2 linked regions of the Hahella chejuensis KCTC 2396 genome follow. The protein of the gene in region 2 interacts with the protein of the main gene of each other region in a pairwise test. Links are inferred from orthologs where the notes say so. Each region holds a gene or a part of one and is shown on either strand. Other genes may lie near its edges.

Region 1 (6,743 bases), 6.7 Mb from region 2 along the record:
GCGCGTCCAATAGAGGATAAAGATCCAGAGCGCCTTCAGAGGTGATTTCAAACAAGAATGACGCGTCTGACGTCGGCGGCGTTTGTCGGCACAGGGTCTCCAGCGCCATCGCGGCGTGAGCTTCGTGATCTGTATGATGGCGTACGCCCAGAATTGCGGCGGCGGCGTCAAAGTAACGCCCGGCGCTGCTGGTGCGGGGACAATTGACGTTCTTCGCCAGCATTTGGCGTAGCATCGCGTAACCCGGATGTGCGCCGAACAGGCGCTCGGCGTCCTCCTCTCGGCCCTGTGACAGCAAGGCGGCGACGCCAAGACGCCAGGGTTCGCGCACGGCGCTGTCGCCGCCGGGAAGCGGCAGCGGACGCAGTCCCCCGAGACGCCGATAATCGGCGCCGTTCATCCACAGCAGCTCTCCGCCCCAGATGCCGCCGTCGTCGCCCAGTCCAAAGCCGTCCAGCGCCAGCCCCAAGACCGGGCCGCGCAGCCCCGCTTCCGCCATGGTCGCCAGACAGTGGGCGTGGTGATGCTGCACTTGCAGCAGCGGAACGTCCAGGCGTTCGCTATAACGGCGGGCGGCCTGGGTGCTGTAAAAATCGGGATGCAGATCGCAGGCGATCAGGTCGGGCTGTATGGCCAGGGTCTCCAATAGGCGCTCCACGGTGAGATCGAGATCGCGGCAGGCGGCGGCGCGATCCAGGTCGCCGATATAAGGCGAAACGAATGCGCGATTCCCCTGGCTGACGCAAAGGGTATTCTTCAGAAATCCGCCGAAGGCCAGCACTGAGGGTCCTTCCTGGGCCAGCTCAATCACGTTGGGCGCCAGCCCGCGACCGCGTCTGACATAGATGGCGGGCTGGGAGTTCTGCAGGACGGAGTCATCGCTACGCGCGAGGATATCTCGGTTGTGCAGCAGAAAGCCGTCGGCGACGCCCTGTAAATCCCGCAGGCATTGCGCGTTGTCGGTGATCAGCGGCTCGCCGCTGAGGTTGGCGCTGGTGACCACCAGGGTCAGAGGCTGCGCCTGCTCCAGCCAGGTCGTATCCGCGGGGCATCGCAGGGCCTGGTGAAACAACAGGTAATGAATTGGCGCATAGGGATACATGACGCCGATATCCGCGCATTGCGGCGCTACGCCGGACAAACGGCGGTCGCAATCAGGGCCTTTGCGCGTCAACGCGATAGGCGCATCGGCGCCCTGCAGCAATTGTTCCGTGTGATCGTCAATTTCCGCCATCCCGGCAAGCGAAGCGCGGTTCAACGTCATGATTGCGAAGGGTTTATGGGGGCGCTGCTTGCGCTGACGCAGGTCCGCCACCGCGCGCGCATTACCGGCGTCGCATAGCAGGTGGACGCCGCCGACGCCTTTGACGGCGATAATTTGTCCCTGACTCAGCCCTTGCCAGGCTGCGGCGATGGGGTCGATGTTCTGGTGAAGATCTCCGTGTTTGTCATACCACTGCAAGGCAGGGCCGCAGGCGGCGCAACTGTTGGTTTGCGCATGGTGGCGACGCTGCTCTGGATCATTGTATTCATGCAGACATGCCGGACACTGTGGAAACGCATCCATACTGGTGCGGGCGCGATCGAACGGCAACCTTCGGATCAAACTGTAGCGGGGGCCGCATTCAGCGCAGGTGATGAAAGGATAGCGATAACGGCGATGATGAGGATCGAACAGTTCGTTCAGGCACTGGGCGCACAAACGCAAATCCACGGGGATGGCGCCCTGAACGGCTCCGGGGGTGGAGTCGACGATGGCGAAGTCATGTCGATGAGGAATCACTGTCGCCGTGTCGGCGGCGAGGGCGCGCACCTGCGCCTGTGTCGGTTTATTCGCCAGTAGCTGCGTTTTATAAGCCTGTAACTGACTGGGCGAACCCTGGATATCGATCAGCAGATCTCCGCCTTGATTCCAGACTTTACCGACGAGTCCCAGCGAGGTGGCCAGACGGTACGCGAAAGGACGAAAACCGACGCCTTGCACCACCCCGCTAAGGGTCAGGATTTCCCGGGCAGGCGCTGCTGTAGCCATTGTCGCCACTGCTCCATTCCAGCGCCGGTTTTGGCGGACAGATGGATGATTTCCATGTTCGGATTGACCCGACGGGCGTATTCCTGCGCCTTGTCCACATCGAAGTCGACATAAGGCGCCAGATCGATTTTGTTGATCAGCATCAGCTGGGAGGCGTGGAATATATCCGGGTATTTTAGCGGTTTGTCTTCGCCCTCGGTGACGGACAGAATCGCCACCTTGGCGGCTTCCCCCAGATCGAAGCCGGCGGGACACACCAGGTTGCCGACATTTTCGATAAACAGAATATCCAGCTCCGGCAGCGGCAGGCGCTCCAGGGCGTGGCCCACCATATGCGCATCCAGATGGCAGCCTTTGCCGGTATTGATTTGCACTGCTTCGACGCCGGTGGCGCGAATGCGTTCGGCGTCGAATTCCGTCTGCTGATCGCCTTCGATCACTGCGATATGCAGCGATTCTCTGAGCTCGGCGATGGTGCGGGTCAGCAAGGTCGTCTTACCGGCGCCGGGACTGGATACCAGATTGAGCGTCAGCACCTGATGGACGCCGAGCAGATCTCGGTTGGCCATGGCGAACTGGTTGTTCTTGTTCATGACGTCCTGCTCGATCAGCACCATACGCGTCTGAGACAGGCCGGACGCGTGGGCGTGAGCCGGCGCCAAAGGACTGCCGTTGAGGCTGGCGTGTTCATCGCCGCATCCGCAAACGCCACACATGTTTTTCTCCCTCTGATTAGCTATTACCGGGTGATGATGTCACATTGTAGCTCCGGTGAGTGAATTTTGGCGCAGCATCTGGTTGCATCTTGCCCCAAGTCAAACCCCTCGTCATGACGGCGACGCTCACAGGCCGGCGAAGGTATCCGGCTGCGCCTGAAACAGAGATTCGAACTGCGGTTTGCAATAGTAATAACCCTGCTGAAGATAAATCCCCAGATCCCGCAGCGCCTTGGCTTCGTCCAGGGTCTCCACGCCCTCGGCGATGATGGTGATATCCAGTTCGCGGCAAACTTCTGCGATGGCTTTGACGATAGACTGGCGCGGCTTGTGACGAGGCAGGTCGCGCACCAGCTGCATGTCCAGTTTGATGATGTCGGTCGCCAGTTCCGCCAGCAGATTCAGGCCGGAATAGCCGGAGCCAAAATCATCAATGGCCACCAGAAAGCCCTGTTTTTTATATTCGTGCACGATTTCGCTTACGTGTGGCAAATCCTTGATTTGCTCGCCCTCGGTGAATTCGAAAATGATGCGCGATGTGGGAATGTTGTGCTCGCGTGCGGATTCCAGGGTGGTGCGGATGCAGAGTTCGGCGCGATACACGGCGTTGGGCATGAAGTTAATACTGACCCGCGTATCCAGGTTCAGCTTGGCGGTCAGCTCAATGGCCTTCACCCGGCAGGCCTGATCGAAGCGGTAGCGGTTGTCGTAATCGACTTGTCCCAATATAGCGCCTGCGCTTTCGTTGTTGACGCCGCGCACCAGCGCTTCATGGGCGTACACGCTGTGTTCGTTTAGGTCGACGATAGGTTGGAACGCCATGGAAAAGTCAAAGCTCAAACCCGCCCCATGGGCGCATTCCGAACAGTTCAACGGCTTGAAATTATGTTGCGCCTTCATCCTCCGGCAGCCTCCCTTGGTTAGTCGCGATCTGTTGTCAGTTTAGTACAGACGGCGTGTTTTTCAGGTCTGCTCCCAGCTTTCCGCGCGCAAGGCGGCGGCGCGGGCGAACTGGTCATCGAAGCGACGGGGGAAAGGGAGGAAGCGGTGCTTATGTCGATATGGCTGTAACTGGCGCACGGTGTTAAAGCCGCAAGCGCTGAAGATGCGCTGCGCTTTGGCGAACCAGGGCGTGGCGGGGTACACGCAGCGATGGACCACGTCAGCCGGCAGAGCGGTCGGGCGCTGCGGCGACAGCAGCACAAGCTGCGGGGACACGCCCTCCAGGGCGGCGCTATCCCGGGCCAATGCGATCAGCTCCAGAATTTCCTCTGTAGAGCCTGCGTGCACAATCAGCCATAGCGGCGCGGAGGATAGAGCGTCTTGTGGTGAGGGCCGGACTGGATCAAGAGGCGGATCGTCCAGATGCAGAGAATCGATGCGGTCGCAGCAGGCAGTCAGCGCAGCGGCGTGATCCCCGCTGAGGGTCTCCAGCTGAAAACAGCGTTGATAGCGCGGCAAGGCGCCCTTGAGCATGGGGGCGTACACCGGCCAGCGCAGCAGGCGGGCGCAATGGATCAGCTCGGCGTCAGCAGGAAAAGGAAAGTCGCACAATTCTCCCAGCAGGCCGCCGGGAAAGGCGTCGATGATGATGCGTCGGTAGGTTTTCTGCGCCAGGGCTGCGGACAGCCACCGGCGCACGCCATCTGGATCTTTGCTGAGCCCCTGCGGGGCCCGTAGTGTGAGGAACTGTTGGGATAAAGGCGGCTCTGTGTCATTCCAGGCGGAACTCATCGCAAGTGTGACGGGTTCTTCCAGCCCCAGGGTATGAATCAACGCCTGGGCGCGGGTGATGTGTCCGAGGCCGCCTCCCAGCGCGTAGAAAAAAATCATGGCTATTGCCGCATCAGAATTTCCGCCATCAGGATATAGCGATGCTCAGGCCGGATGCGTTCGTCCAGCAACAGGCCATAGGCGGAGGACAGGCGATAGTCATTGATGCGATAGCGCTCGTCCTTGTCCGCGTCTTTGACTTTCACTTCCTTCTTGTCCTGACTCAGCTGGGCCTGACCGATAAAGATCTCCGTTTCGCCGGACACCCGATACACTTTGAGCTTGTCGCCCTTCGCTTTGATCTTCACCGGACGCGCTTCGTCGCCGTTGACGACGATTTTCAGCTTTTCAATGTCCCCTTTGACTTTGATTTCTCCGTTGAGGTCGTCCGCCCTCAGTTTGAAGTCGTCGCCCTTGCTTTTGACTTCCGCCACCAGCACGCCGTTTGGGCCGTAATACTTACGTTTGTCATCCTTCAGTCGGGAACTGAGGCGAGTCATGACGCCGTGATCCCGATAGCGGATGGAGAGGTCGTCATAGGACAGCGTGAACTCCACTACCAGATCGCCGCGGTCGTCTTCGACCTTGAGCGCCTGCGCTGCGGCGGCTTGCGTCCAGAGAGCGGTCAGGAACAACAGCCATAGCATGCGCCAGGACTGTAAAAGCGGGTGAGACATACAGATATTCCTCAAAGGCTGTGCAGATGACTGACTTTCTGTTCCAGGCTGATGACCTCACGGAACAGAATCTCATAACGGCTGATTTCCGCATCCAGGTTCAGGCGTCGCGCGGCCAGCTCGCGACAGGCGTCGGCCATTTCTTCCCGTTGCGCCGGCGCGACGGCGAAAGCGCGTCTGATGGCGGCGACGCAGGCGTCGGTCTGACCGGAATCAAACAAGAAGCCGTGCTGGTTGTCTTCCAACACGTCGGCCATGCCGCCGGCGCGGGACGCCAGCATAGGAACGCCGAGCGCGGCGGCCTCCAGCATGACGTTGGGCATGCCGTCGTAATAGGACGGAATGCACACGTAATCGCAGGCGAGATAGTAGGGCGGCAGAGCGTAGCGGTCCGCGAAGGGAACGTGGCTGTAATCCAGTTCAGGCGCGTTCTCAAGGCGCTCCTGCAGCGTCGGTTCCATATCGCCCACCACCAGCAGGTGCGACTTGTCCGCCAGGCCGGAGCGCAACAGCGCGTCGATGAAGTAGTCGCCGCCCTTTTTGCGCTTGATATGGCCGAACATCCCCAGTATCAGACGGCTTTCTCCGCCGATGCGCTGCCGGCGCAACGTCTGCGCCTGTTCGTAGTCGGACTGGATCGGGCTCCAGGAGGCGAGATCAATGCCGTTGGCGACCCATTCCACGGCGGCGCCCGGCCATAAGCGCTGAATCTTGGCGACTTTATCGCGGCTGACCGCCGCTACCCGGGCGCTGGCGCGGATCGCTTTGTCCAGCACGGCGGAGCGCTTGGGATCGAACACGGCGGCGTCAAAATCGTTGCCGCGAATCAGTACCGACAGCGGCTTTTGCAGCCAGGCGGCGTAGACCGGCCCGGCCAGCATCGGCGCATAGCCGCCGAAGGCGACTACGGCGTCGTAGCTTTCGGCGCCGAGGTGGGGCAGGGCGCACCAAAGCCGGTTCAGGGTATGGCTGACGTCCGCTTCCAGTGGGCAACGGATGTTGACCCCGCCCAGCTTGCGCTGCGCATTCAGGTCGCGCCACTTGCTGCTGAAGTGGACCAGATCAATGCGCCAGCCGCGGCGGCGTAATTCAGACACAATGCGGTCGCAGCTTTGCGCCATACCGCCCTGTTGCGGGAAGTGGTTCTGGGTCAGCCAGAGTAAGGTTCCGGTCATAGGCGCGCCTTCAGCTGTCGAACAGGTCGGCGGAATCATCGTCGCCGCCCAGGTCGTCCTGCATATCCAGCATATCGGCGGCGCCGACGAAAGCGGCGACTTCGTCCGCGCCGAATCCGTGGTCTTGCGTCAGCATGTCGGCGTCGCCGGTCTCGGTGTAGTAATGTTGGCGATAGTAATAAAACCAACGGGCGGAATTACCGCCGTCATCGTCCATGTAGGCATCGTCTTCCATATAGCCTTCGTCATCGCCAGTGTCGCTATCCCCTTGTACGGCGGCGCATTCAGTGCATAGCAACTCGCCTTCCACTGTCATACTGTGCCGGAGGCACATAGGACGCGAGCAGATGGAGCAAGTCATAGCGGAGGG
Region 2 (6,589 bases):
TAATCGCGGTTGCGAGCCGACCGTTGATGCGCGCTGGTCCGGTGGCGACGCCGGACGCGCCTTTGCAATAAAACGGTCTATATTGTTTTCGACTTTTTATTCCATCACGACGCACTGAATCTCTATGAATGCCCGTCCCGCTTTTTCCGGCTTTGGTTTGGGCCTCAGGCCTGATTACTACTCCCATATTCTGGAAACCAGACCGCCGGTGGACTGGTTTGAGATCATCAGTGAGAACTATATGGTTGAGGGCGGCAAGCCGCTGTATTTCCTTGACCGCATTCGAGAAATTTATCCCCTGGCGATGCATGGGGTGTCCCTGTCCATTGGCTCCACGGCCGCGTTGGATCTGGGTTATCTAAGTCGACTCAAGGCTCTGATCGACAGGGTGAACCCGCTGTGGGTGTCCGACCATCTGTGTTGGACCGGTCTCAGCGCCCATAATTCCCATGACCTGCTGCCGTTGCCTTACAACGCCGAGAGCGTGCGTCATGTGGCGGAGCGGGTAAAGCAGGTGCAGGCGTTTTTGGGGCGACGCATTGCCCTGGAAAATCTGTCCAGTTATGTGAATTTCAGCGAGTCCGATATGATGGAATGGGAGTTTGTCGCCGCCGTCGCCGAGGAAGCGGACTGCTGGCTGCTGCTGGACATCAATAACATTTACGTGAGCGCGCGCAATCATCAGTTTGACGCGCTGACCTATATGAACGGCATTCCGCAGGATCGGGTGATCCAATTTCATGTCGCTGGCCACTCCGATTATGGCGACTATATCGTCGATACCCATGACGCTCCGGTAGCGGACCCGGTATGGGAGCTTTATCGACTGGCGGTGCGTCGTTTCGGTAAAGTCTCGGCGATGATCGAGCGGGATGACAATATGCCCGAGTTTTCAGAACTGATGAGCGAGCTGGCGACATTACGCGGCATTGCGGAAGCGGAGTTCCCTCGACTGGAGGCGGTGCGGAGCGAGGCGGCTTATGTCTGATTTGTCCCGGCTGCAACACGACTTTCTGACTGCGATCAGCACCGCCGAGGGCGGGGCCGTCGACTCTGCGTTGAGCGCAGGGGCGTTAAACGCGGCGCAACGCATAGAGATTTACCGCAACGCCTATTTCACCCGGCTGATTGGCGTGTTGTCGGAAGACTATCCTGCTGTGCGCGGGTTACTGGGCGACGAAACCTTCAAGCAAATGAGTCGCGACTTCATTATTCTGCATCCATCGTCGAATATGTCAGTACGCTGGTTTGGCGAGGCGTTACCGGATCATCTGGCCTGTACGGAACCTTATCGCCGCCATGGCGTGCTGGCCGAACTGGCGGAGTGGGAACGCTTGCTGCGCCTGATGTTTGACGCCAGCGATGCGCAACCCATAGACATGAGGGCGTTTCAGTCGATTGCGCCGGATGCCTGGCCAGCCTTGTGCTTTGATTTCATCCCGGCGCTGACGCTGCATCGTCATTGCTTCAATACAGTTCCCATCTGGAAAGCGTTGAAAGAAGAGTATACGCCGCCGGCGCCTCAGGCTTTGGAGCAAGAGGAGACCTGGCTGCTGTGGCGTGCGGAGTGGGTGACTTTGTTTCGGTCTTTGGCGGCGGATGAGGCGGCGGCCATTACAGCGGTGAGCGAGGGGGCCAATTTCGCTGACTTGTGTGAGTTGTTATGGGAGTGGCATGGTGAAACCGCGGCGCAAAGAGCGGCGCAGTTACTGCAAACCTGGACCCAGGCGGGATTGCTGCGGGGCTTAGCGCAAGACGTCTGAGCGGCGTCGGCTCAGAAATAAAAAAGGCGACCAATGTCGCCTTTTTTATATTCGGATCACCGCTTAGTGGTGGTGTCCGCCCTCGCCGTGAACGTGGCCGTGAGACAACTCTTCTTCAGTAGGCTCGCGCATTTCAACGATTTCCACGTCAAAGTGCAGCGTTTGGCCGGCCAGAGGGTGGTTGGCGTCGATAGTGGCGGTGTCGTCGGACACTTCCATAACCACGATGACGCGCGCGCCGCCTGCAGTCTGTGCATGGAACTGCATGCCAGGCTCAACTTTCTCTACGCCTTCGAAAGCTTCCAGCGGAACAACCTGAACCAGTTCCGCAGAGTACTCGCCATACGCGTCGGCGGGATCTACCGATACTTTCTGTTTGTCGCCAGCGGACAATTCACGCAGGGCGTTTTCCAGTCCCGGAATAATGTTTTGAGCGCCTTCCAGATAGGCCAATGGCTCGCCGCCGGCGGAGCTGTCGATCACTTCGCCATCGTCGTTAGTCAGTGTGTAGTGAATGCTCACAACCCGGGGTTTGATATCAGACATAAAAGCACCTTTAAGGTTTGGTGAGGTGGTTGAGCACGCCGCCGTGGGCGTTCCCTCGTGTGTTTCCGCCTCGTTATCGTAAAACTCAATCGGACCGGGTTTAAAAGCGCAGATAGGCAACTGGCGTTAAAACAAGGGAACGATATTAAGAGTTAAGTTGGAGCGGTCCCATTGTCAAAAGGGGACCGCCTGCCGTACCCGCCAGTCTAGTGAGGTTATGCCCAGTTCTCAAGGGTCGCCGGACAATCCGCGGAGGATAGATTGCGGCAGGCGCTGGGGGGTTCCAGCAGCGCCGCTTACATGGACGACTCCAATTGATATTTATCCAGAACTTTCTGCGCTTCGCCGTCTTTGTATAACTGGCGCAGAGTCTTGTTGAACTTATTTATTACTTTGCGGGAAGTGTGGCCTTTGACGAAACCGACGTAGTAGTTGATCGACTTGTGGTTCCAGGCGAAGCGAATGTCCTTGAGGCCCAGTTGGCGCAGAATTTCAAAACCGACATCACGGTTTGAATAAACTGAATCCACTTTTTTATCGCTCAGCATACGGAAAGACACCAGATCGTCTTTCGCTAGCACGATTTTCATCGTGGGCATGGCGGTACCAATAGTCTCCAGCGTTTTGGAGGTGTTGGAGGGACCGAATACGCCAACCTGATGCTCAGAGAAATTGTAGAGGGTTGAATATTGCCTGGTGTCGCTTTCGCTAACGAAGAAACCGTAACTGGTTTTCAGGATGGGCAGGGAATAGTGCAGCCACTCGCTGCGCTGCTCATTCCACCCGATGACATAAAGGCCATCGACCTGCTTTTCTTTGGCCTGCTGTTGCGCGACCGTCCAGTCCAGCAAGTTGAACTCGCATTGGATTTCGGATGCTTTACAGATGAGTTTTACCAGCTCGGTGCCTGGGCCGGCGACTTCGCCTTTTTCCAGATAAGTGAAAGGTCTGAAATCCTGTGTGTTGAAGACCAGCTTGTCTTCAGCGGAAGCCAGCGTCGCCGCTCCCATGCACAGTGCGGTTAGGGCCGCAGTTAGGATTTTCATTATTGCCTCCGGGTATGTGAATATTGCTTGTTATTATTTCATGTTATTCCCGATGGTTGTATTTCCTTGTTTTATATAATTATTTGTTATGTTTTTCTGTCTCGCCAGTCAGCAAAAAAAGGGGTAGTGGGACCTACCCCTGAATATCCGCGAGAGTATGCGGACGTTTGCGAATCTCGTTACGCTCTACCTAACGCCTCCTCTATTTATGCGTATTTACGCGCCTTTTAGTTGTATCCCTGTAGCTTGTCGATGTATTCCGGCAGGAACAGAGATATTTGCGGCACGTATGTAATCAGGATCAGGAAGCCCAGGAGGAGGCCCAGCCAGGGCAGGGCGGCGCGAATGACCCAACCGATGGAGCGATTGGTTATGCCCGCTGTTACGAATAAGTTTAGCCCTACTGGCGGCGTTAGCATGCCAATTTCCATATTCACCACCATAATAATGCCAAGGTGTATCGGGTCGATGCCCAGCTGGGTGGCGATGGGGAACAGAATCGGCGCCATGATCAGCAGAATGGCGGAGGGTTCCATGAAGTTGCCCGCCATCAACAGCAGAATATTCACCACAATAAGGAAGCCCCATGCCGGTAAGCCCCACTCTACGATAGTCGCGGCGATGGCCTGAGGAATGCCTTCGGACGTCAGTACGTGGGCGAACAGCATAGCGTTGGCGATGATGAACAACAGCATCAGACTGACTTTGGCCGCATCCAGCACCACGTGACGCACTTCTTTATCGGTCACTGACTTGGGCAGCGCCAAGGCGCATTGCAGAGTGTTGCGGATCACTGCGCTGGGAATCGCTTCGCCTTGGTTGCGCCAGGCGATGTCTTTCAACGGACCAATATCACGATAGCCAATAACGGCGATCAGGTAGGCGTATACCGCCGCTACCGCTGCGGCTTCCGTTGGACTGGCGACGCCGCCGTAAATGGAGCCCAACACGATAACGATCAGCATGATTCCACCCATTGCGACTACACCGGTTTTGATGAGTGTTTTGACGCCGGGGAATGGCTGAGAGGGCAGTTTCTTAATGCGTGCGGCGATATAGATGGCGATCATCAGAATGCCGCCCATCATCAAACCGGGAATCAGGCCAGCCATAAACATGCGCGCCGCGGAGACTTCCGTCGCGGCGGCGTACACCAGCATGACGATGGAAGGAGGGATAAGAATGCCCAGCGTACCGGCGTTGGCGATCAGGCCTGCGCCGAAGCTTTGCGGATAACCCGCGCGCACCATACCGGCGATGACGATCGAGCCTATCGCCGCTACGGTTGCGGGCGAGGAACCGGATACCGCCGCGAACAGCATACAGGCCATGACGGACGCCATACCCAGGCCGCCGCGAATATGGCCGACGCTGCTGACGGCGAAGTCAATCAGACGTCGCGCCACGCCTCCGGTGGAAAGAAACGCGGAAGACAAAATAAAGAATGGAATCGCCAGCAGCGTATAGTGGCTGGAAGTCGCCTCAAACATCTTCAGCGCTATGGACGCCAGTGACGTGTCCGGGGCGAAAAACAGAATCGTGACGATACTGGACAGACCCAAGGCGACGGCGATCGGCATGCCCATCAGCATGCAAGTGAACAGCAGGATGAAAAGTACGGTGGCGGTCATGGGCGGTTACCTTGCGCTGAAGTGGAAGCTCCCGCTGTCTCATCGGCGAGATGCATGCTTTCTTTGGCTTCATCTACGAACTCGAAGCCGTTGGACTTACCGACGATGATCGCCCACAGCAATTGCAGGAAGCGAATTGCCAACAGGATGAAACCAATGAACAGGATGCTTTGCGCAACCCAGCGAGGCACGGGAATGTCGCTGAGTTCGATGCCGATCTTGTGCATTTTGGCGAGGTAGATCCAACCGCCATACAGGAATAACCCGCAGTAGACCAGACACATCACGACGGCTAATGCGGCGACGGCGCGACGGGGTCCCTTGGGTAAAAGTTTCACGAAAGCGTCCACGCCGATGTGGGCGTTCACCCTGACGCCGTAGGATGCGCCAAACAACACCATCCAGGCTCCCAGATACAGGGTGGCTTCTTCCGCCCACAGCAGGCCGGTGTTGAAAAAGAAACGAAGCATGGTTTCCGAGAACACCAGCAGGGTCATGGATACCAACAACAGACACAGAACGCTTTCTTCAAAGCGATGGACGATTCGACCAAACATGATGGGACCTAATTCTGGTTATTGTACGGCTTAAAAACGGTTCTACAGCTCGAATTACGAAAGTATAGGAGCAACCTGGCGGTTGCTCCCTTTCCCGGAGAGGGTTATTGATTGGAGGCTTCAGCGGCCTTGATCACATCCGCCCCGATCTCCTTCTCGAACTTTTTCCAGACAGGTTTCATAGCGTCAACCCACTGCTTGCGCTCTTCTGGAGTCAGAGAGGTCACCTTGGTGCGACGGGAAGCGATGATTTCTTCTTTATCGCTATTGTCTTTCTCCGCAGCGATGCTGTTGCCGTAGGCGATGGACTCGTCCAGGCTCTTTTTGATGACGTCGCGCATGTCGTCAGGCAGCTCCATCCAGAACTCTTTGGAGGTCACCACCAGGTAGTCCAGCAGACCGTGGTTGGACTCAGTGATGTGGTCCTGAACTTCATAGAACTTTTTGGAATAGATATTAGACCAAGTGTTTTCCTGACCGTCGATAGCGTTGGTCTGCAGCAGTGTGAACACTTCAGAGAACGGCTTTTTCACAGGCACCGCTTTGACGGCTTCGAATTGCGCCGCCAGTACGTCGGAAGTCTGGATGCGGAATTTCTTACCGGCGATGTCCGCGGGCACGCGAACCGGGCTATTGGCGGACAGCTGCTTCATGCCGTTGTGCAGGTAACCCAGACCAACCAGCCCCTTACGCTCCAGCGCGGACAGCAGTTCCTGACCGGCGGGGCCGTTTTGGAAGCGCTCTACCGCCTCCATATCCTGGAACAGGAAAGGCAGGTCGAAGACTTGCAGTTTTTTGGTGTAATTGTCGAACTTGGACAGAGATGGCGCAGCCAACTGTACGTCGCCCAGCAGCATGGCCTCCAGCACGTTGTCGTCACCGAACAGCTGGGAGTTGGGGAACACTTTTACTTCAACTTTGCCCGGCAGGCGTTCTTCCACCAGTTGTTTGAACTTGATCGCCATCTGTCCCTTGGGAGTGTTTTCCGCTACAACGTGGGAAAACTTGATTTGGAGAGGGGCGGCGAAAACAGAGAAAGACAGGGT

What was found.
Region 1: the proteins of HCH_RS29805 (region 2) and hypB interact in binary tests that used the Escherichia coli proteins (3 or more experiments, as listed by UniProt). The link is inferred for Hahella chejuensis KCTC 2396 from one-to-one orthologs.

What each region holds. Positions count from the first base shown.
Region 1 is NC_007645.1:77,596-84,338, forward strand. The notes cover bases 874-3,726. They hold hypB (hydrogenase nickel incorporation protein HypB), read right to left. Parts: upstream 2,749-3,726; coding sequence 1,999-2,748; downstream 874-1,998. Other genes in these bases: hypF (carbamoyltransferase HypF), read right to left, coding at 874-2,032; HCH_RS00360 (EAL domain-containing protein), read right to left, coding at 2,875-3,648; HCH_RS00365 (hypothetical protein), read right to left, coding at 3,712-3,726. Outside these bases: more of hypF, read right to left, coding at 1-873; more of HCH_RS00365, read right to left, coding at 3,727-4,581; HCH_RS00370 (hypothetical protein), read right to left, coding at 4,584-5,198; HCH_RS00375 (glycosyltransferase family 4 protein), read right to left, coding at 5,210-6,373; HCH_RS00380 (hypothetical protein), read right to left, coding at 6,384-6,743. UniProt on the Escherichia coli protein: Involved in the maturation of [NiFe] hydrogenases. Required for nickel insertion into the metal center of the hydrogenase. Exhibits a low intrinsic GTPase activity, which is essential for nickel insertion.
Region 2 is NC_007645.1:6,727,252-6,733,840, reverse strand. Bases 569-3,267 are described here. They hold HCH_RS29805 (FKBP-type peptidyl-prolyl cis-trans isomerase), read right to left. Parts: upstream 2,310-3,267; coding sequence 1,827-2,309; downstream 569-1,826. Other genes in these bases: HCH_RS29800 (substrate-binding periplasmic protein), read right to left, coding at 2,606-3,267; HCH_RS29810 (HvfC/BufC N-terminal domain-containing protein), read left to right, coding at 981-1,763; HCH_RS29815 (MNIO family bufferin maturase), read left to right, coding at 569-988. In the rest of the region: HCH_RS29820 (BufA2 family periplasmic bufferin-type metallophore), read left to right, coding at 1-3; more of HCH_RS29815, read left to right, coding at 125-568; more of HCH_RS29800, read right to left, coding at 3,268-3,355; HCH_RS29795 (TRAP transporter large permease), read right to left, coding at 3,583-4,986; HCH_RS29790 (TRAP transporter small permease), read right to left, coding at 4,983-5,543; HCH_RS29785 (TRAP transporter substrate-binding protein), read right to left, coding at 5,648-6,589. UniProt on the Escherichia coli protein: Folding helper with both chaperone and peptidyl-prolyl cis-trans isomerase (PPIase) activities. Chaperone activity prevents aggregation of unfolded or partially folded proteins and promotes their correct folding.